One region of the Paenibacillus sp. DCT19 genome, then DNA from elsewhere that is predicted to be linked to it. Evidence: predicted binding sites of a transcription regulator. Region 1 holds the regulator's gene; each other region holds the start of a gene.
The links. The regulator Rex, encoded in region 1, represses fermentation and respiration genes when NADH is low (regulators of the CRP and FNR family bind a similar motif). The targets are predictions, from matches to a motif close to TTGTGAAATATTTCACAA.
Positions count from the first base shown of each region.

Region 2: the regulator Rex is predicted to act here: its motif matches at 1,295-1,312, upstream of DMB88_RS03075 (cytochrome ubiquinol oxidase subunit I).
Region 3: the regulator Rex is predicted to act here: its motif matches at 4,114-4,131, upstream of nirB (nitrite reductase large subunit NirB).

Region 1 is NZ_CP029639.1:4,073,393-4,081,023, forward strand. Features, by position in the region: gene DMB88_RS18365 (AAA family ATPase) at 1-611, opposite strand, end outside; gene DMB88_RS18370 (hypothetical protein) at 604-1,131, opposite strand; gene DMB88_RS18375 (hypothetical protein) at 1,471-1,998, opposite strand; gene DMB88_RS18380 (amidohydrolase) at 2,034-3,338, opposite strand; gene DMB88_RS18385 (redox-sensing transcriptional repressor Rex) at 3,325-3,978, opposite strand; partial or broken gene dinG (ATP-dependent DNA helicase DinG) at 4,191-7,042, opposite strand; gene DMB88_RS18395 (tetratricopeptide repeat protein) at 7,202-7,631, opposite strand, start outside.
Region 2 is NZ_CP029639.1:660,137-667,767, forward strand. Features, by position in the region: gene DMB88_RS03065 (DsbA family protein) at 1-371, shown strand, start outside; partial or broken gene DMB88_RS03070 (Rrf2 family transcriptional regulator) at 508-935, shown strand; gene DMB88_RS03075 (cytochrome ubiquinol oxidase subunit I) at 1,367-2,731, shown strand; gene DMB88_RS03080 (cytochrome d ubiquinol oxidase subunit II) at 2,731-3,744, shown strand; partial or broken gene cydD (thiol reductant ABC exporter subunit CydD) at 3,760-5,585, shown strand; gene cydC (thiol reductant ABC exporter subunit CydC) at 5,582-7,321, shown strand.
Region 3 is NZ_CP029639.1:4,651,158-4,658,788, reverse strand. Features, by position in the region: gene DMB88_RS21300 (formate/nitrite transporter family protein) at 109-897, opposite strand; gene nirD (nitrite reductase small subunit NirD) at 950-1,276, opposite strand; gene nirB (nitrite reductase large subunit NirB) at 1,412-3,841, opposite strand; gene DMB88_RS21285 (metal-dependent hydrolase) at 4,303-5,010, shown strand; gene DMB88_RS31790 (hypothetical protein) at 5,142-5,267, opposite strand; gene DMB88_RS21280 (hypothetical protein) at 5,290-5,610, opposite strand; gene DMB88_RS21275 (M42 family metallopeptidase) at 5,882-6,955, opposite strand.

The sequences.
Region 1 (7,631 bases):
ATTTCAGTCAGAAGCTGGTTCAACGTTTGGTCGTACTCACGTTGTTGTCCACCTTCACGCTTACCACCAATGACATCAATCTCGTCGATAAAAATAATGGCATTTTCTTTATTTTCTTTCGTTGCACGTGTTCTTGCATCACGGAACAAATCACGAATTCTACCCGCACCGACGCCGACATACATTTCCACAAATTCACTACCTGATGCAGCGACAAACACGGAATCTGTATAGTGAGCGGCAGCTTTGGCCATTAAGGTTTTACCTGTTCCCGGAGGCCCTGTGAGCAAGATACCTTTCAGCGGGCGAATCCCGAATTTTTGAATTTCTTCATGCCGGATAAGGAAATCGAGCGCTTCTCGTAGTTCTTGCTTGGCACTATCCTGACCACCAATTTCTTCAAATGTCAGCTTGGATGGCCCTTTTTTCTTCCGTTTACGCTCCTGACCTGCTCCAACGGTAATACCACCACGCATCTGCATCATGAACAGCAATCCACCGACCAACAATACAGCAAACAAAATTGGGATGATATTTACACCCACAAAAGCAAGAAAGATAATTAGCACTGGAACAAATCCAATTACAACTTCTTTAGTCCACTTAGGCATTTGGCCACACTCCTATCTGTCCTGGCACACGTGGTAGAATAATAAACTTGCTTGCGTCTCCATCTCGGAGACTGACGTATACGTTGTTATCATCCATAGCGGTATTTACTTTAATTCCATTGGTAGCCATCTTAGATAGCGTTGGTGTGATCTCGGTATATTGTTTGTTTTCCATCGCTTGAGCCACGGTAAACATTGCATCGCCCCACCAGTTTTCCAAAGCCTCGTTAGAGTGATCGATGACATCGAGTTTAAGAGCGCGATTGCCAATAAGGGTCTGTCCTTCTTTGTGAATATATTGAACTAATCTCCCCAAATCAACGTCTGGCTCAAGATCAAGTTTCATTTGTACGCTATTGCGGTTAATAGTTAACTGAACATCATTGACTCCATCATACTGGGTAATCATTTTTTCGATCGGATTCTGCATGGCCACTTGGCGATACACAAACCAACCTCCAAACAACAGGACGGCAGAAATGACGACAGTTAAAGCAATCGGTAATACTTTTAGCTTCAAATGAGTTTCCCTCCCAAATTTGGCCTATACTATAGCCTGTAGGCGTCAATAAATTTGCAACCAAAGTCCTGTGTCGTAATTAAACAGGATTTATTTGTTTTGTTTATTCATCATGTAATGTTGAATACATATCTGAGTATATCACATCGTATATACAATTTCGAAGGCTAAAATATGAATAAATTATTAATTTTAACTATTCAAATCCAATAGAATGACAAAAACACCAAAGAACCGGTGCAGTATAATACCATCCGCCGGAACATTGGTGTTTTATTGTATGATACGATTTAAAATCTCTACTCATAACTTTAGAGTAATATGCTCTCCTACTATGGCTTAGCTATTTGGTAATGTGTAGACTAAATCTACCTGTTCCCCATTGCTAAACCGATAGAAACGATAATAATTGTGGGTAGCATCATTATAATATACTTGCCATACATAGATTCCGTTTACGACACCAGGCATAATGCGCTTAATTTCTCCACCTGGTACCTCCGAGCTAAATCGATTGCGAATCTGGGTTTCAGACATGCCATTCTGAATCAGTTCACTGTGAACTGCATCAGAGCCTGTTACCGGCTTGTTTGTATTATCAAATTTCACCCATACAAGAACATCCTGGTTGTCCTTATTTTTACCTACAAAGGTCCAATAGATGTTGTCAGCGTCCTCTTTACCGCCCCAGACATACTTCCGAATGTCCTGAGTGAACGTAATGTCTTGCTGCTGTGCAGCTTCAATAGCCATAGCTTCTTCATTGCGCTGATCCTGAGTGACATAGACATAATAACGTTGAAGTCCAAACAGGAGCAGAACCAGAACCAGCAACGATATCCAGATCCACTTCTTTTTTCTCTTCAAAAGCCGAACTTCCTTTCCTCTAAGACGCTGCATGATTAACGAGCAAGCAGACCATCAAATGCCGATTGAGATTCACGCAAGATGCGCTCTTCGTCCATCGTGAGACATTCGCCATGTTTAACTACCTGTTTACCATCCACCCACACATGCTCCACGTCTTTTGCTGAAGCCGAATAAATGGCATGGGAGATTAGATCTGTATGCGGATAGAAATGAGCCTGTTCAATGTTGAGGGCGATAAAATCGGCCTTCATCCCTACTTCTAATAGACCCGTGTCATCTAAGAAAATAGACTTAGCGCCGTAAGCTGTCCCTAACAAAAGAGCTTCTCCAGCGGGTACAGCGGTTGGATCACCCGATACTCCTTTATGAATAAGTGCTGCCAGTCTCATCTCTTCAAACATATCCAGGTTGTTGTTGCTTGCAGGGCCATCCGTTCCCAAGGATACCATCACACCGGCTTTTAGAAGATCCGGTACACGAGCGACACCCGAAGCAAGCTTCAAGTTACTACCCGGATTATGGGAGACTGCAACATGATTTCGAGCCAAAATTTCAATTTCCTCGTCATTCAAATGTACGGCATGAGCTACGAGGGAAGGACGGGAGAAGAATCCCAGTTTCTCCAGATGAGCTACAGGACGAAGTCCATAATCCGTTACATTTTGCTCCACTTCTCGGATCGTTTCTGACATGTGTGTATGCAGAGGCAGATTCAAGTCGTGTGCAACTTGTACAAGCTTCTCTATGTAATCTGGCGGACAAGTGTACGGAGCGTGTGGGGAGATTACCGTGGTGATGCGGCCATCCGCTTGTCCATGCCATTCACGGGCAAATGCAGCCGACTCTTCCAACTTACGCATCTGCTCTTCTTCTGAACACAGGCCAATAACACCACGAGCTAGGGAAGCACGAATCCCGGATTGTTCTACCACTTTAGCCACTTGATCCATATGATCATACATATCGAGGAAAGCCGTCGTTCCGCCTTTGAGCATTTCTAATACGGACAGGGATGATCCCCAGTACACATCTTCAGCTGTCATTTTCGCTTCCATAGGCCACATTTTTTCTTGCAGCCATACTTGCAGAGCTAGATCATCGCCGTGCCCTCTAAGCAAAGACATTGCTGCATGACCATGCGTATTGATCAGACCCGGTAGGAAAAGAAGTCCTTTTCCATCCACTTTAGGCAGGTTCTCGTCCCCTTCCGGCAACGTCTCACCAATATGCACAATCTTATCATTTTCCACAACCATATAGCCTTGAACGACTTTCCAGTCCAAACCACTGTTTACGGCAAATTTGCCGTTATGAATAACCCATTTATTTGTTGTCATCTTCCTCGTCGTCCTTTCCATTCTCCAGGTAATAAGCTAGGCTGAGCAGATCCGTCGTAAAATCAGCATGATGAATGCGAATATGCGGCGGCGTTTTCAAAATCGTTGGTGCAAAATTAAGTATAGCCTCGATACCCGATTCAACCAGTTGATCAGCTACATTTTGAGCTTCTGTATCTGGAACTGTAATGATGCCGATTCGAATATTATCCTTTTGGACAGAATCTGATAATTCATTCATCGGTTGCACTTTCAGGCTATTAATCTGAGTACCGATTTTGGGTTCGTATGCATCAAACACGGCAACGATCTTCATGTTGTCTTTTAAGTAAGCATTGTAATTGGACAAGGCGTGCCCAAGGTTACCCGCACCCACCAATGCCACGTTGATTTGCTGATCAATCTTCAGAATATGGCGAATCTTCTCGATTAAGTAGGAAACGTCGTAACCAATGCCTTTGCGACCAAAATCACCAAAGTAGGCTAGATCCTTCCGAATCTGAGCTGGATTAAGATCCAAGCGCAGTCCTAGTTCTTGAGAAGAAACCGTAGTAACCTCGCGTTGACTCAATTCACTCAAATAGCGCAAGTAAACTGGCAAACGCCGCACTACCGCTTCTGATATTTTATCTGATTTCATTCGTTTACTCCCCTTTACCAATGTGACCCTGTAAATAGATTAAATAGGAGGCATCCTCGTATCCATACATGACGGTTTACCTGGACAGGATGCCTCAATGATATACATGATGATAGCGGTAACCTTTGTTCCTCAATGATTGAATCTAATAAATTTTACAACTAATTGCATTCATGGTGCAATGCTTGTGCGTATAGCACTGCTTCCGAAGCTTATTCAGTAGGTTGGTCTAACCACTCACGAATTCGTGGAACCATCTGTTCGGTGAGCATATGCTCCATTTTGGGACCTGGTAATGAATATAAGAAATACTTACCATAATACGCTTCAATGACTCGTGTATCGTATACAATGACGATGCCTCTGTCCTTCGCTGTGCGTACAAGTCTTCCGAACCCCTGCTTGAAACGAATAACAGCCTGTGGCACAGATAATTTCATAAATGGATTTTTCTTTTGTTGTTGCAACAGCTCGCTTTTCGCTTCCAGAAGTGGATGATTCGGCGGCTGGAACGGCAATCTAACAATAGCTAGACAGGTGAGTGCATCCCCTGGAATATCTACACCTTCCCAGAAACTGCTCGTACCCAAAAGCACAGTTGCCTTCGCGTCTTGGAAGCGGCGTGTGAGCTTCGAACGACTACCACTATCCACCCCTTGACCGAGCAGCGAGATATCGTTGCCAGCCAAGGCCTCCTTCAGCGGATCATACACTTGTCTCAACATCCGATACGACGTGAAGAGTACCATCATCCGTCCACGCGTCGCAATGGCAGTTTCAGCTAGTGAATGCACCAACATATCAACAAAGTGTGCATCCCTACGCTGCCTTTTACACTTGGGAAATCACGCGGAATGACAAGCAATGCCTGATCCCGATAACGGAACGGGGACGGCAGCAAGGACGTAAGCAGGCGGTTATGGTCTGCTGCTTCCTGCAGTCCTAATTGCTCAATCATAAATTGGAATGACTTATCTACAGAAAGGGTAGCTGAAGTCAGAACGACGCTTTTCTTTTTGTCAAAAAATAATTCCTTCAGTTGTGCGCTGACATCTACAGGAACCGCATAGAGCTGTAGCGATTTACTTCGGAATTGCCCACTTGCTTCCATCCAATAGACGGTGTTGGCATCATCCATTCGCATGAAGAAGCGTAGATTTTCTTTGAGTAAGGCCAGATCTTTCAGAAGACCTGTAATATCCGTAATCAAGCTATCGGCTTGATAGTCATCTTGTTCTTCCTTGATCTCAAGTAACAGCTTATCGCCCTTGCGAATTAAGTCACCTAACGTTACGTATATTTGATTTTCATCCTCTTGTAGCGCCTTCCACTTATCTGGCTTCATTGACGGCTTCAATCGAAGAGAGAATTGGCTCGTCTCCCCTGGAGAAGCATCAGTGCGCTCAGGAAGAAGATTAAATAAAGACTCGCTCAATCTGTCCCACATGTCCTTGACTTCAACCGCAAGCGGGAACATCTGATCGATAGCTGAGCCCCATTGTACTGATTTTTCATGGCTTGATAGCTGGGAGCGAAGCATAGGTAATTGGCCATTACGGCTATCTTTAAACAGACGTGTGAGCGTATGAACCATCGTGAAATATTTCATATGCAAGCCTAAATGTTTGCCTGCTACATCCTCCAGATGATGAGCCTCATCAATAACAAGACTTTCATACGCAGGAAGAAGTTGATGACTTGCTTTCACATCGGTAAACAATTTGGAGTGATTTGTGATTACAATATCTGACAATCCTGCTTCATGCTTCGCCCGGTGATAGAAACATTTGCGGAACCAAGGACAAGATCGTCCAAGACAGGACTCAGATTCGCTCTGCACCGTCTCCCAGAAGTCCCCACCACGCGCACTCAGGTTCAATTCCTCATCGTCACCTGTCTCTGTCTGTGCAAGCCAAACAATCATCTGTGCTGCAGTGAAATAGTCCTCTTTGGGTGTAGCAAATTCACGTTTGTTGATTTTGTGCTCGAATTTGCGCAGGCACAAATAATGCCCCCGCCCTTTAAATACAGCGGCTTTGAACGGAAACGGCACAACTTCAGTAAGCATCGGTATATCTCGTTCTCTGAGCTGTTCCTGTAGGTTAATGGTATGTGTGCTTACCATTACTTTCTGTTCTTGCTTCACACTTTCATAAATGGCTGGCAGCAGATAACCCAGAGACTTCCCTGTCCCTGTACCTGCTTCAATAAGCAGATGCTTCTCTTCATCAAGAGCCTGCCTCACACTACTGAACATTTGAGTCTGTGCTTCACGTTCCTCATAATGATCTAACGTATCTCTGAGATTGCTTCGAACCTGATCCATGAATTGCTCAAAACTGACACCATCCAGCGGATTACCCTCCAGCTCATTGCGGGGTGCACCAATGTCCATCCAATCACTCACATTAAGCGCTAATTGGCGATAATAGGTGTGTCCATCGAGATCCTGAATAGGCTCAGCTTCCTTCTCACTTCGCATGCCATCCAGATACCAACCAAAATCACTATCCTCGGGTGCAAACAAGTCAGACAACCGCTGAATCGTAATAAGTGGCAGTTCCCGCAGCTCATCCAAGCATTTCAGTAGTACATGTGCGGTAGCTAACGCGTCGCTGTCCGCCTGATGAGGACGGTCATGCTCAAATCCGAATTCAGCCGATACATATCCTAACTGGTAGGAGCTAAGTGAAGGAAATGAGATTTTGAGAAAATCAATGGTATCCAAAATTCGTCCTGTGAATGGCAAATATCCACAACGGTCTAGTGCATTTTGAAGAAAATGAAAATCAAATGCGACGTTATGACCAACCAGAACAACATCGTTCAACAGTGGAACCATCTCCATCATCATCTCTTCCAATGAAGGAGCGTTCGCAACATCTTCTTCGGTAATACCAGTTAATCCCGTAATAAACGGTGGAATTGGTACACCCGGATTCACATAAGAACTATATATTTGAGATATGCTGTAGTCATGATCTATGATGGCAAGTCCGGCCTGTATAATTTCACCGTCGGACTGCGTGCCGGTTGTTTCGAAATCCAATACGGCAAATTTCATTGCAATGTACGATCCCTTCCATTCCAGTCTATGTTACAGCATAGCAAAAAAAAGGACGTTTGAAAATTAACTGACAAAAAAAGGCGGTGCCTCCTCCGTAATTTCCTGAGGAAGAAACACCGTCTTCACGCTGGGTACTCCATTTCGATTCAAATGCAGTTAACCAATTCCGAATTGCAATTGTCCTTTATTTTGCCTGCAAGCTTCCATATTATACAGTGGTTCGGTCAACGTCGGGTCATGCTGAAGCGCCTGGGCAAACAATGAGCATGCTCCTTGTGGATTGGCAAGCTTGGCTTCAATACATCCAAGGGCATTACAGACCAGCCCCTTCAGACGCGGTGATCCCTTAAGTCGCAAGATTCGATGTAAGTGTGCTAATGCCTCTGTGTTCTGTTCCAAATTGAGATGAGCAAGCGCCAGATAATAACGAGTCAATGCACTATCTGGATAGTCGGCTACAATTCGTGAAAATTGGATAATGGCTTGCGGGTACATTTGCAATTTGAAATAGCCTTGACCTCGGCTAAAGCACTCCAAATGAAGTTCAGGCAGTGCCGTAACGGCCTCCTGTTCCGGTTCAAGGGAA
Region 2 (7,631 bases), 3.3 Mb from region 1:
GTACATTTATTATGGATAGTGAGGCAGCGGCTATTGGATTTTCCGCTTTACGTTCCTTGGCACCAGAACAAGAAGTGAATCTAGCGGCTGCAATGCAGCGTGCATTTTATTATGAGGGTAAGAGTCTCAGTGATATACAAACGTATCAAGACATTGCCAAGCAACTCAATCTGGATGAGCAGAAAGTGATCGATAGAATTATAAATCCAGAGACACGAGATCTTGTCCAGCAAGAATTCGTAGCAGCTAGTAACCTTGGGGCGAGAAGTTACCCAACTCTTTTCTTGAAAAAAGATAATACCTTGTATCCTTTAGGCGGCGGCGCAATGACCGCTGATAAGTTAGAAGAAAATTATGCTCAGTTAATCTGATTCAACCTAAAAAATGAGACTCATTGTAACATGCTAAATAGCTGTTAGAATGTTAATATAGCTTCCTCAGAAATTCTAATTTTTAATACAATAGTTCAATCGTAACGCACTTATTTTGTATCATTGGGGTGAAAATATGTCCGTAAGCTCTCGGTTTTATATAGGAATACACATTTTGTCGTTGTTGGAAGTCAATAAAGAAGGAAATAACTCATCTGAGATGATTGCAGATAGCGTTAATACACACCCTGTAATTGTTCGAAAAGTGATGGGATGTTAAAAAAATCAGGATTAGTGCATGTAACCCGTGGAAAAGCAGGGGCTACACTTGCACGAGATCTAAGTGAAATCACATTGTTCGACGTGTACACAGCAGTAAATGCAGTGAATGACAATAATCTCTTCAATATTCAAGAGAAGCCAAACCCCGATTGTCCGGTGGGGAAAAACCTTCAAGGAACGATCGAACCTATTTTTTCATTGGCACAGAGAGCACTGGAGAAAGTACTTGAGAATGTAACGTTACAAGATATAGTAGTTGATTTGGATAAGGATTCGGATTGAGTTTACTGAGAAAGCAATCTTTTTCTATATGAAATTTGAATAAAACATCCATTACAAGTGTTAATAAGGCCGCTAATCCTATGATTAGCGGTCTTTTTTTGCATCAGAGTATTTCATGCCTTGCTGCACAAACAAGTCAATAGCTCTAAAGGGTAATTTGGATCATTTTCATAGATTAGTTGAAAAGGGGTGACTGTTCCTTGACTATTTCATGTCAAGGAAGTGACTGCAATTGTGTCATTCACAATTGTAGATATAATAATTTTATATATCACGATGGTATGTATAGGACTGCGAGAGTAGGATAATTTAAGCATTAGCCATGTTGATTATCTCGGAATGCACCTTTATATCTTGATATGTGAAATTTTTCTCGTACTTTATTGTGTATTGAATCCTTAATCGAAAATGAAAACGGAGGTGACAGAGGTATGGAGTTAGATACGGTGTTATGGAGCAGATTGGTGACTGGCTTAACGCTTGGGTTTCACGTGATCTTTGCGACACTTGGTGTAGGTGTGCCTCTAATGATTGCTATTGCTGAGTTCATTGGCATTCGGAAGAAGGATAACCATTACATACTTATGGCGAAAAGGTGGTCACGAGGGTTTGTCATTTCCGTGGCAGTGGGTGTCGTGACAGGTACAGCGATATCTCTACAGCTTGCCTTGGTATGGCCGAACTTTATGAAGCTGGCCGGGAATGTCATTGCATTACCGCTATTTATGGAAGTGTTCGCGTTCTTCTTCGAAGCGATTTTCCTGGGCATTTATCTGTATACATGGGATCGATTCAAGAACCCGTATATTCACTGGTTGTTGACCATCCCCGTTGTGGCCGGAGCAGGAATGTCGGCTGTTTTTATTACAACCGTGAACGGATTCATGAACCAACCTGAAGGATTTGTCATGGAGGCAGGTCAATTCATGGCGGTTAACCCTGTGCAAGCGATGCTGAATACAGCAACATTCTCCAAGGTATTCCATGTGCTAAGCTCAGCCTATTTGACGGGGGCGGCTCTACTTGCAGGGATTGCTGCCCTTGCCATGCTGAGAAAAGGTGTTACTGCGTACCACAAGAAAGGCTTGAATCTAATGATGGCTGTTGTTTTAGTATTCAGTTTGCTGAACACACTCGCTGGAGATGTATCTGCCAAGTTTCTGGCTGAACATCAGCCTGAGAAGCTGGCAGCAGCGGAATGGCATTTTGAGACAGAGAGCGGCGCAGATTTAATTTTACTCGGATGGCTGAATGCGGAACATGAGATTATAGGAGCTCTTCACTTGCCTAAATTGCTCAGCTTCCTCGCCTTTGGAGACTTTAATGCCGAAGTGACGGGGCTGAATGAATTCCCACCGGATGAACAGCCGCCACTGCTGGTGCATTATTTATTCGATGTGATGGCCGGAATTGGATTCGCTCTATTAGCGATCTCCAGTCTATATTTCCTACTTGTGTTCTGGAAGAAGCGTAATCAGTTCAACAAATGGATGCTTCGCCTCGTCGCGCTGAGTGCTCCACTTGCGTTTCTTGCCGTTGAGATGGGCTGGTTCTATGCAGAGGTGGGACGACAGCCATGGATTATTCGAGGATATATGCGAGTGGAAGAAGCAGCGACTTCATCACCAAGTGTGAGAATATTATTTTTCGTGTTCCTACTGTTGTACATCGTGCTCGGCGTTATATGTGCTCTTGTATTAAGACGTTTGTTTAACAATAATCCTGCTGAGGTTGAGATGGAAAAATGGCTGAAGGCGAAACAGGATCAATCCGCGGACAAAGGAGGGCATGCCTGATGAGTTATGAATTAATCGGAATTTCGGTACTCTGGCTGTTCTTGTATGGCTATCTCATCGTAGCTTCTATTGATTTCGGCGCTGGATTTTTTGCCTTCTATGCCCGTTTGACGAAGCAGGATCACCTGATTAATCGTCTGATCTCCCGTTATCTATCGCCGGTCTGGGAGATTACCAATGTGTTTTTTGTATTTTTCTACATCGGTATTGTCGGTTTTTTCCCGGACACAGCCTCCTATTATGGCGCAGCCTTAATCGTGCCGGGAAGTATTGCTATCATACTGCTTGCCATTCGTGGCTCGTTCTATGCTTTTGAGAATTATGGTTCCAAAAATAATATCGTGTACCTGTTTTTATATGGAGCCACAGGTTTGCTAATTCCTGCATCGCTGTCAGTGGCACTGACACTGTCGGAAGGCGGATTTATCCTGAAACAGGGCGAGACCGTTACACTGGACTATTGGGCGCTGTTTACCAATCCATTATCGTGGAGCATCGTTGGACTGGCAATTGTCTCTGTACTATTTATTAGCGGAGCGTTTTTAACCTTTTATGCATCACGGGCAGAGGATCAGGGCGCACTCAAGCTGATGCGGAATTATGCTTTGTTCTGGAGCACACCAACCATCATTCTCGCACTGACTGCATTTATATATTTGGGTCAACACAATGAGCGCCACTTTCAAAATATGATGGATCTGTGGTGGTTGCTTGCACTTTCCGTTGCTTTCTTCATGGTTGCCATGTGGCTGCTGTTTAACGGACGTAGATATGGACTCGCATTTATCTGCATCATGCTTCAATTTTTCTGTGCATTTTTTGCTTACGGGATCGGTCAATATCCTTATATTCTTGATCCCTATATCACGATTCAGAGTAGTGCGACATCACCAGCCATGGGCTTCGCGCTTGTCGTTGTTTTTATCGGAGGACTATGCTTGCTGATTCCATCTCTTATTCTGGTCTTCAAGCTATTTCTGTTCGATGCGGATTATGTCAAAGGGAAAAAATAAAAGGAGGAGCGCACTGTGAAAAGGAAATCGAGTCTGATTGCTATGCAAATGTCATTACAACGAAAAAGCAGGCTTCTCCTTATGCTTATTTCTCTGGCACTGGGTGTCGCAATTATAAGCCAGGCTACGCTGCTGGCCGAAGCAGTCCAGCGAATCTTTGTAGAGAAAGCTTCCTTTGCATCAGTAGTGATGTTGCTCGGTATATTGCTGGCTGTTATGGCTCTGCGCACGCTGTTATCGTATGGCAATGGAAAGGTCGGCTTGCATATGGCTGCCCTGGCCAAGACGCATATGCGAGCTAAGGTGCTGCATAACCTGACTCATGCTTCCATGTCTTCAACCCTGCACGGACAGACGGGAGGGAAGGTCAGTGTTGCGCTGGATGCGGTAGATGAGGCGGATAGTTATTTCAGTCAGTACATGCCGCGCATGATGGAGGCAGCGATCATTCCGATTCTGATCCTAGTTGTTGCATTTACCCAACATGCTAACACGGGGTGGATTCTGCTCTGCACCGCTCCGTTTATCCCTTTATTTATGATTTTGGTCGGATTGCAAACCAAGAACAAGTCTGAGGAAAAATACGCGCAACTGGCTGAGTTTTCTGGTACCTTTCTGGACTCGCTTCAAGGGCTAGTGACATTAAAATATTTGGTAAGGCTGATCGTCAGCGCCAGGAGATTGAACGCAGTAGCCTCGGATATCGTGATACAACAATGAGCATTCTGAAAATTGCTTTTACGAATACCTTCATGCTGGAGTCGATCGTCATGTTAGGCATCGGGATCGTCGCTCTTGAACTTGCTATTCAGTTGCTAGTATTCAAGGCGATAACGTTCCACACAGCCTTTCTTGTGTTGTTACTCGTTCCCGAGTTTTACAGCCTGCTGAAAAATACAGGAACCGCTTTTCACAGCGGTAGAACCAGTATGGGAGCGATTCGCAAGGTGGAGCAGATGCTTACAGACGCGAATACGACGAGTGCACAGAGGGATGGCGAAAAGGTAGCTCATAACAATAAGAATGAGAATACCGATGTGATGGCTGAGGCTCAATTGGAACCATTGTCGTCGACTGAACATCCAATGCTGACGCCTATGCCACCGTCTATAGATCTAATGAATACCCAATTTCGGTATGCACCGGATTCATTTGAGCTTGAAGCAAGGAGGATCTCCATTAAACCAGGAGAGAATATCGCAATTGTTGGCAAAAGCGGCTCTGGTAAAACGACTCTACTTCACCTCATCTCCGGATTATTAAAACCGACGTCAGGAGAAGTTCTGGTTAATGGACGTCTGTTGTCCCAATATGATGAGGCCGCCTGGTTTGAGCAAGTTAGCTACATTACCCAGCATCCGTATATTTTCGCGGGTACATTGGCTGAGAACATTGCGATTGGTTCGGGGGCGAATAGTTCCAGAGCCGACATTGAACAAGCGGCTGAGGAAGCAGGACTCGGTACGGTGACTGCCCAATTGGAGCAAGGGTTGGATACCTATGTTGGTGAAGGAGGCAGGGGGTTATCTGGCGGGGAGAAACAAAGGCTTGCCCTTGCACGTGCGTTCCTGAAACGACCGGCTATCATCTTGTTTGATGAACCAACCGTTGGACTTGATGTTCACACTGAGCGGGTGCTACAACGTTCTATTGCATCACTAACACAAATGGCAACGATGATTACGGTAGCTCACCGATTATATACAATTCAGCAGGCGGACAGTATCTTATTCATGGAGAATGGTGTACTCATAGACTCCGGATCACATGAAGAACTGCTGCAGCGACTACCTCAGTATGCCGAGATGGTTCATATTCAACGAAAAGGAGGGTTAACATGAGTGAACTAGCTATTCTGTCCAAGGCCATGGTTCAGGAGCGTAAGGATATCTTGCTTTCTATTTTGGGTGGATTTATTGCAGGTATAGCAGGAGTAGGTCTATTCTCAGCCAGTGGGTATATGATCGCGCAAACCGTATTTGCGCCGCCACTTTACACCTTAATTGTACTTACCTCCATGGTCAAACTGCTCGGTTTTGTTCGAGCGGCGAGCCGTTACGGGGAACGATTGTACTCACACAGAGCGACGTTCTCCATGTTGAGCCGGTTGCGCACCTCCTTTTTTGCCAAGCTCATTCCCGTAACACCAGGCATACTGAATAAAAACCGAAGCGGGGATCTGCTTGCGCGGATTGTTGGTGATGTGGAAAGCCTGCAAAATTATTTTTTGCGTGTTGCGTATCCGCCGATCATCGTTATTATGGTGTTCTTGTCTACCGTGCTATTTACTTCCGTTTATTCGTTCTTGGTTGCGTGCTTGCTCGTACTGGGCATGTTAATTACGGCATTTGTTGTACCAGGTATCGTTTTGCTGGGACAGCGTAAAATACACGGTCGTGTACGGCAGCAACGGGCATTACTGTCTACGGAAGTAACCGAAGTATTGTATGGATTTCGCGATTTAAAGGTATATGGTCAATTGGAGCAAAGGGAGCAGCAGCTTCAGCAGACTTCCGCTGCATTGGCATTCGAGCAGCAAAGAGCAGCAGGGCATCTGCTTCGTGGGCAATCCATGCATATTTTTGTAACGTATCTCGTGACATGGGGTGTGCTGGTCGTTGGCGCATGGTTAATCATGGATGGGTCACTTGCCGGCGTTTATCTCGCGATGCTGATCCTGGCTACGCAGACCGTATTTGAAGAGGCAACAGCGATGGCTATATTGCCCGTATATAAACAGGATAGTGAACATGCAGCCAGACGACTGACCGAGACGGTTCAGAGTCCCGATATGCAGTCTGCACAACCAGGTCAACCGGATGGACTGTGCACTACCGAACAGGCCATTTCAATCCGACTATCTCACGTTACCTTTCAATATGAGGGGGAGTGGAGAGCAGCGTTGAATGATATTTCTATAACTTTTCCTCCTGGCTCCAAAACAGCGATTGTCGGACCCAGCGGTTCAGGAAAGTCTACCATTGTGGATCTATTACTTAAACTACGCGAGCCAGCGTCTGGCGACATACAGTTGAATGACGTTTCGCTAAGTAAGCTAGATGAAGAGAGGATATGGCAAGCAGCAAACGTTGTCTTACAGCAAAGTCACTTCTTCAAGGGAACCGTGCGGGATAACTTACTCCTGCAAGGGGAAGAGCATGCTGACGAACAATTAACGGCTGTGCTGGAGAAAGTCCAACTGCCCAATATGTTGCTCAGCGATCTAGTGTATGAAAAGGGCGAGAATCTCTCCGATGGCGAGAAACAGCGCCTGGCTATGGCAAGAGCTATGCTGCGGAGCGGACGCATATGGCTTCTGGACGAACCAACCTCTTCACTCGATTATGTGACAGAACAACGGGTGTTGCAGGAGGTCTTCGCACAGGCTGCGGATGATACACTTCTTCTCATCTGTCATCGGCTTACCGGACTTGAGAAAATGGATCAGATCGTGGTTATGGATCGAGGTAAGGTTGTAGAAACGGGTTCTTTCACGGAGCTGATGGAGCAGAAAGGCTACTTTTATGAAATGAAGAACATTGAGCTGCAAATGATCGGAGATCAACCGAGTACGTAGATTTGATGAATATGTTGTTTTAGTAGAGCATCTCATAGTGAGCCATATAACAGTAAAATCTTCTATGAAGAGGTTGTTCAAAAAGTTCACTTTTGATTACGAAGGATGCGCGAGCGGCATCTCAGCGTCGAAGATGGAATTCAGCCGAAATGTCCGTTGCTCACGTAGTTTTGCCTACGCTCCGCTACTCCATTTCTATCTTCATCCCATCTTCTCGGTACTGAAAACCGACCTTTTTGAACACGCACTATGAAGCCTATTCGGTGAAAGCGTTCAGTTGTTGGTGACGGATGTCATGAGCGCAAAATGA
Region 3 (7,631 bases), 580 kb from region 1:
TGACGTGAAAACAGGATGAAAAAACATAATGTAAGAACACCATAACGTAAAAAAACCATGCCCTCTGAGAGTCCAGAGAATGCATGGTGTATAGCATGAGAGCATGAGTCATTGACGGGTTTTCTTTCTCACAGGTGATACGAACCAATAGGCCATACCTACAAACAAAGCGCCTCCGACAATGTTGCCAAGTGTAACAGGAATCATATTATGGAACCAGCCTGCTAGCGTGATGGTATCCGGATGGTTTGGCAGTAACCAAGACAAGGAGAGCAATGTCATATTGGCAACGCTGTGCTCATATCCACTGGCGATAAATGCGTACAGACACCACCAGATCAATACAAGCTTGGCAATGTCCTCTTTTGTGCGTGAAGACATCCAGATGGCTAGACAGACGAGCCAGTTACAGAGAATGCCGCGGAAGAATAGCTCAGTAACGGGGGCTGCCATCTTCTTGGCAGAAACGGCAAAGAGCAGATGCTCCGGTGCAGCTGTCTTAAATAAACCACTGCCTACAATGAGTAGACTCAGAATGACCGCACCGATCAGATTGCCGAGGAAGACAAGTCCCCAGTTCTTCATGGTGTCTTTAACGGTCGTGCGACCTGCTAACGTACTCATGGTAAAAAACATATTGTTGCCAGTAAACAGTTCCGATCCTGCAAAAATAACAAGGGTGAGAGCGAGCCCGAAGGACATGCCCATCAGGATCATTTGAAAAGGTGATTGCGCAGCCAGAAGCGGAGCGCCGATACTGAAGATTAGAATAATGCCAAGGCCTACATACGCACCAGCCATCAAGGCGGATACCATATAACGTGCTAGACCTGAATTCATTTGATCTCTTTTTTTGACCGCGGCTTCAATAATTCCTTCAACATTAGGTGTGTACATGTCGGTTTCCCCCATACTTAAGCATCAATCACATGTGTTACCTGGACTGCAGCTATACTGCAATCCAGACCGTTCCATTTTCCACTTTAACCGAGAACATCTCAACCTGTCCTTGGTCGGGAGCTTGCACTAGACCTGTGCTAAGATCGATTTTCCAATCGTACAGCGGATCATAGAGATAATGACCTGAGACGATTCCTTCAGCAAGTGGCCCGCCTTTTGGATGAGGATTTCGATTATCGGCAGCAAAGATCGTACCATCCGAGGCAAGAAATACAGCAAGCTGTTTGCCTTGAATCTCAACGACTCTACCAATGCGAGGTAGAAATTCATCAATCGTTCCGGCAGGGTAGTAGGTACCAGCTGGTTTAGTTGTCATATTGAACTCTCCTTATCTGTATTTTATAGGTTCAACTAAAGCCGAACGCTTCGCTTCTACACGTTATTTCTGTCCTCTCCGTTCTCGTGTAAAAAGTTTAGTTGAACTTATATAGAGTAAAGCTCACATCCGATTTTACGGACGAGCCGTTACTTCAATACCGTGAAATAGTTTGTTCTCACCTTGTTCATTTCGAATAGCCTTTTGCCAAGGTTCTTCCACATGTCCAAGTGCAAACTCAATTCGTTCCATTAGCGCTTTGCGCTCTTGGATATCGTCAACCACAACTGCGCGTATCGATTCCAGACCCACACGTTCTACCCATTCCGAAGTCCGTTCGAGGTAGTTGGCAGTTTCCCGATAATGTTGCATGATGGCACCGCACAGCTCGATCAGTTCTTCGTCCGTTTTCACTTTGCAGAGGGAGTCCGCAAGTCTAGCTTTGATCCCGCCGTTACCACCGATGAATATTTCCCAACCGCCGTCGTTACCAACGATACCGATATCTTTTGTACATGCTTCTGCACAGTTACGCGGACAGCCGTTCACGGCGTATTTGAATTTAGCAGGTAAATCCAAACGTTCGAATTTACGTTCAATTCTGGCACCCATAGCCATTGAATCCTGTGTACCGAAGCGGCAGAACTGTGAACCGACACAAGTTTTGACGGTACGAAGTGATTTGGCATAAGCATAACCTGAAGGCATATCGAGCTCAGCCCATACGTTTTGCAAATCTTCTTTTTTGACGCCGATCAAGTCTAGACGCTGTCCGCCAGTCACTTTAACCGCTTTTACATCGTATTTGACTGACACATCCGCGATACGTTTCAAGTCTTCAGGTGTCGTAACCCCGCCATACATCCGCGGCACAACGGTATAGGTTCCGTCTTTCTGAATATTGGCGTTCATCCGTTCGTTGACGAAGCGGGATTCCTTCTCATCCTCATGCGTATCCGGTGCAATCATACCCAGGTAGTAGTTGATTGCAGGACGGCATTTCGAGCAACCCTCAGGCTGAGTCCATCCCAATACGTTCATCACTTCTTTTGTCGTTTGCAGACCTTTTTGTCTGATCTCCGCTACGATCTCATCACGGCTAAGGGAAGTACATCCGCAAATGCCCTGTTTGGCACCGGTTGTGAAGTTATCACCAAGTACATATTGCAAGATCTGTTCAACGACTGGCTTACAGCCACCGCATGAGCGTGTTGCACCCGTGCTGGCTTTGATCTCGTCGATGCTGGTTAATCCTTGATTCGTAATGGCGTCCATAATATGACCTTTAGTAACACCGTTACAACCACATACGATTTCGTCCTCAGCCATCGTTTCTACCGATGTCGCCTTTTTGTGTCCGTCGCAGCCTGTGCCCATGAGTGAAGCGTACAGGTCATCGGTCATTTCAGTCTGTTGCTTGATCAGTTTTTGTAGCTCCGCTGAATCCGTGATGTCACCAAACAACACAGCGCCGACCATCACATTATCGCGAAGCAGGATTTTTTTGTACGTGCGTTTCCATTCATCTTTGTGAGAGATAACGGTGTGCTCAGGGCCATCAATAAACTCACCTGTCGAAAATACATCTACGCCCGAAATTTTCAATTTTGTGGATACGACAGAACCTTCATAAGGTGCAGTTTCAACACCGCATATATGTTTAGCCAGAATCATACCTTGTTCGAATAATGGAGCGACGAGGCCGTAACACACACCGCGATGCTCTGTACATTCTCCGACGGAATACACATTTTCGAGAGAAGTTTGCATGTAGTCGTCAACAATGATGCCTCGGTTGATTTCCATGCCACTCTCGCGAGCAACAGCAATATTCGGTTTGATTCCGACAGCCATGACAACAAAATCAACATCCAGTACCGATTCATCTGCAAAACGAATGCCTTCAACACGATCGCCGCCAAGCAATTCGGATGTCTGTGCGCCCATTTTGAATTGAATACCTTGACGCTCAAGTTCAGCTTTTAACATCGCAGAAGCTTGGGAATCCAGCTGGCGTTCCATGAGATCCTGCATTAAGTGAACTACGGTAACTTCCATACCAAGCTGAACGAGTCCTTTTGCCGCTTCTAGACCGAGCAATCCGCCACCAATGACAGCTGCTTTTTTGTAATTCTTCGCCGCATCCAGCATCGTATTACAGTCGGCGATATCCCGGAATCCAACAACGCCCTGTTTATCGTGTCCAGGTACAGGGAGGATAAAGGAATTGGAGCCTGTGGCAATGATGACCTTGTCATAAGGGACGCGCGAACCGTCTGTAGTCACCACTTCGCGTGTATCGGAATCGATTTTGGATACCGTTGTGCCCATATGCAGCGTGATACCATATTCTTCATACCAATGCAGGTCGTTCAATACAATATCATCCAACGTTTTGCTGCCCTCCAGCACATAGGACAACATAATGCGGTTATAGTTAGGGTAGGGTTCTGTGCCGATAACTGTGATATCGAAGCGGGAGCTTAATTTTAAGATCTGCTCAACCGTACTAATTCCTGCCATGCCGTTACCGATGACGACCAGTTTTTCTTTATTTCCGTTCATGTGTATAAGCCTCCTTGGATAGACTGTACATTACTAGTGGTTGTTCAAAAAGTTCGCGCTTTTGATTACGTAGGATGCCTGTAGGCATCTCAGCGTCGAATATGGGACTCAGCCGAAATGTCCGTTGCTCACGTAGTTTTGCCTACGCTCCGCTACTCCATTTCTAGCTTCATCCCATCTTCTTGGTACTGAAAACCGCCCCTTTTGAACACGCATTTACTAATATTTTTATTGGTTTATATTTTAATCATACAGACGATTGACATCATCTAATGTGATAAATTTCACAAATAACGATAAACTCCTCACAAAATAAAAAGTGTGGTCCCGGTCACAGAATTGAAAAATTTTTTCAGAAAAGAAATAAGGTAATACGAACTATTGTTCTCATTTTGAATTCGGTGTAATATCGAAATGGGTCAGCTATGTTCCCTATTTCTTAGAAAGGAAGTTTTGGCATCATGATGGGAAGATCCCACCTTATTATTGGAACAGGGGTATCGCTGTCTGTTCTTCAATTTACAGGCTTGCCTGTAACAGCTCCAGCACTAACGGTGGCGCTGATTGGTTCACTTCTGCCAGACATCGATGAACCCAACTCGTTATTGGTTTCAAAGGCGCTACCAAACAGCCTCATCAGGCTGTTACAGACCATTTTGTTACCGACGGCGGTGTTTGTGTACTTCTATGTTCACAGTCAACCTTGGAACCTGTTACTTGCTATTTTGATTGGTATGGTATCTTTTTTACCTTCACGATCACTCCGTAAAGTGTTAATGTTTGCGATTGGCTTGGGACTGGTCTTCTACGGTCATGCATTTGCGCCTTGGAACTGGATTGCAGGGAGTTTGCTGATGTTATGTACAACGCTGACACACAGGGGACTCACGCACACAGCCTATGGGACTGCGGTGTGGGCGGGACTGCTGTATACTACGACTGCTCAGCAACAACCGGAGATTTGGATTGCTGGAGCTACAGCCTACGGCATACATCTTCTTGCGGATTCACTAACGAATCGGGGAATTCGTCCACTACCACCATTGAAGTGGCGCATTCGAGCCAATCTAATGAGTACCGGAACAAAGCATGGAGCCGTTGTAGAGAATGTCTGTATTGTACTTACTCTAATCCTAGCTTGGATTGCGTTCTCTCCATTGTTTTTATAATTATTGTTTACAGAACGAAACGCCAGCCTACACCAGGACTGGCGTTTCGTTTTGTAACTTCTACAGGCGGTCAGATCACATATACCATTTCATGCTCTAGATGGAGTTCTGAGCAATTTGTCAATCAGGTCTTAACTTGTAGTGGGTGTGCTTGACAGTTTATCAATATCATTGGAACCATACACAAACAACACAATAAGAATGACCACAATGAGCAGCTCGGCAAAGCCTACACCATCAAATTCTGAATCCGACATCACGCTAACCTCACTTTATCCATTAGGAATTGATTCTTTGTTGAAATGCCCGAATCACATCATTCAACGTCATATCGCCACCGATCTCATCCAGAAACTGTACGAGTTTGTCTTGATTCGATGGAGTGATCTGTTGCAGCGTTTTATATTGCCCGACCAATTCAACGACAAGTGTAGCTTCACGAAACAGCGTGACTGCATCCACTCTGAGCTTTCCGCTGACCAATAATGCTGCCACAATAAGCTCCAGATTTCTTCCTTTAAGATTACCGCCAAGAAGGGAGTTGGCAGCATTCTCTTTTTTGGAGCCCTTATTCGACTTTCCATTCTTCCTTACTGCCATAGAAGCTCCCCCGCTGCTTGGTGTTTGATTCATCTTCCGTTCTTGTATCTTATGTGTAATTTTCTATAATGTTCGACCTACTAATCTATTAGAGGGAAACCAATAGTCTCTCACGTAGTTTGGCCTACGATCCAGTACTCCATTTTTAGCTTCATCCCATCTTTTCGATACTAGAAACCACCCTTTTGAACACGTATGTTTCGTGATAACGAAAAAAGAGATATCCCGACATAGTCAGGATATCTCTTGGAACAGAGTGTATGTTTAGATGTTACGCATTATTAATAATTGTATTCATCGTAGAGCGATCCAGCCCTTTAACCAGCTTCACAATCAATTCTTTCGCTGCATCATAGTCATCTGTATGGATGATGGAGGAAGAGGTATGAATGTAACGAGCGCAGATGCCAATAACAGTGGAAGGCACACCAATACCGCTCAGATGAACCTGTCCTGCATCTGTTCCGCCCGGTGAGATGAAGTATTGCATCTTAATCTGGTTGGAGGATGCTGTATCCTGCACATATTCAACCATGCCGCGATGGGTAAACATGCCTGGGTCGAAAATACGCAGCAATGCTCCTTGTCCAATATGTCCAAAGGATTGCTTGTCGCCTGTCATATCATTCGCTGCGCTACAGTCGAGTGCGAAGAAGATATCAGGCTCAATGAGATTGGCAGCGGTACGTGCACCGCGTAGCCCCAATTCCTCTTGAACCGTTGCTCCCGAATATAAGATATTAGGCAATTTTTCTTTATGAAGTGCCTCAACGAGTTCCAGTGCGAGTCCAACCCCATAACGGTTATCCCACGCTTTTGCCATGATTTTTTTCGGATTCGCCATCGGCGTGAATTCACAAATAGGTACAATTTGCATACCCGGGTGGATGCCCCATGACTCCGCTTCAGCTCGGTTATCTGCACCAATATCCAGATACATCGTATTGAGATCTACCGGCTTGCTGCGCTGGGACTCATCCAGTAGATGTGTAGGTGTCGAGCCAACAACCCCAGTGATTCGGCGCTCAGGAGTGATGATCTGAAGTCGTTGTGACAATACTGCTTGACTCCACCATCCACCCAGTGGACGGAATTTAATCATCCCTGTTTCTGTAATGCCAGTCGTCATAAAGCCGACTTCATCAAAATGTCCAGCGACCATGACTTTAGGTCCCGTTTCATCCCCGCGTAATACACCAAAAAGACTACCCAAGCGATCCTGTACAAATTCATCCGTGTAGGCGGATAGCTGTTCTTTCATCCAGCCACGAAGCTCACGTTCAAAGCCCGAAGCAGAAGGGAATTCAGTCAGTGTGCGAAACATATCCATTGTTTTTTCATTCATATGTGGACAACTCCTCTGTTCTTATGTAGTTCGAGTCTCAGCAGAACGGCTGCTGGACATGAGATCCGTTCAATTCAATGTCAGGATCAATTATTAACCACCGGTCATAACCAGTATGAACCTTGCGCACGTAATTGTCCATGGTTACGTCACGTATATCAGGCATAACGAGGTTGATTTTCGCTTCTTGTTCGTGTGAAATCCGCACAAGCCCTGTTCCACCAATTGGCTGTTTGAATAGGAATACATAGATAGGAATGGTTTACCTCTCGTGGGAACCACACGCCTTATTCTTTTCGTCTGAGCAATAGGAAGGAGTTGCGTACAACTAGATGAAGCCACCTGATGAAGGTAATGAAGCAGTTCTTTTCATCGTCTTGTTTATTCTTCTCGTTATCATCCTGCTTTATTTGTAAGAGCATGATTGTATACATTCAAGCAATGAATCATGAAAAAGCTTCATGGAACGTAGGTGTAGTTTGTAGCTTATGAACAGAACATGATCCGGCGCATAGAACAGTCATTCATATTCTCGACACACTGGAAACATATGCTGCATTTCGCCGGATACATAACCTTTTGAACATTGACAAACAATGTATCTAGGATTACACACGTCCAACCATTGCATACAGGAATGAATTTGCGATCTCATTCCATTCGAAGGAGGTTCTGT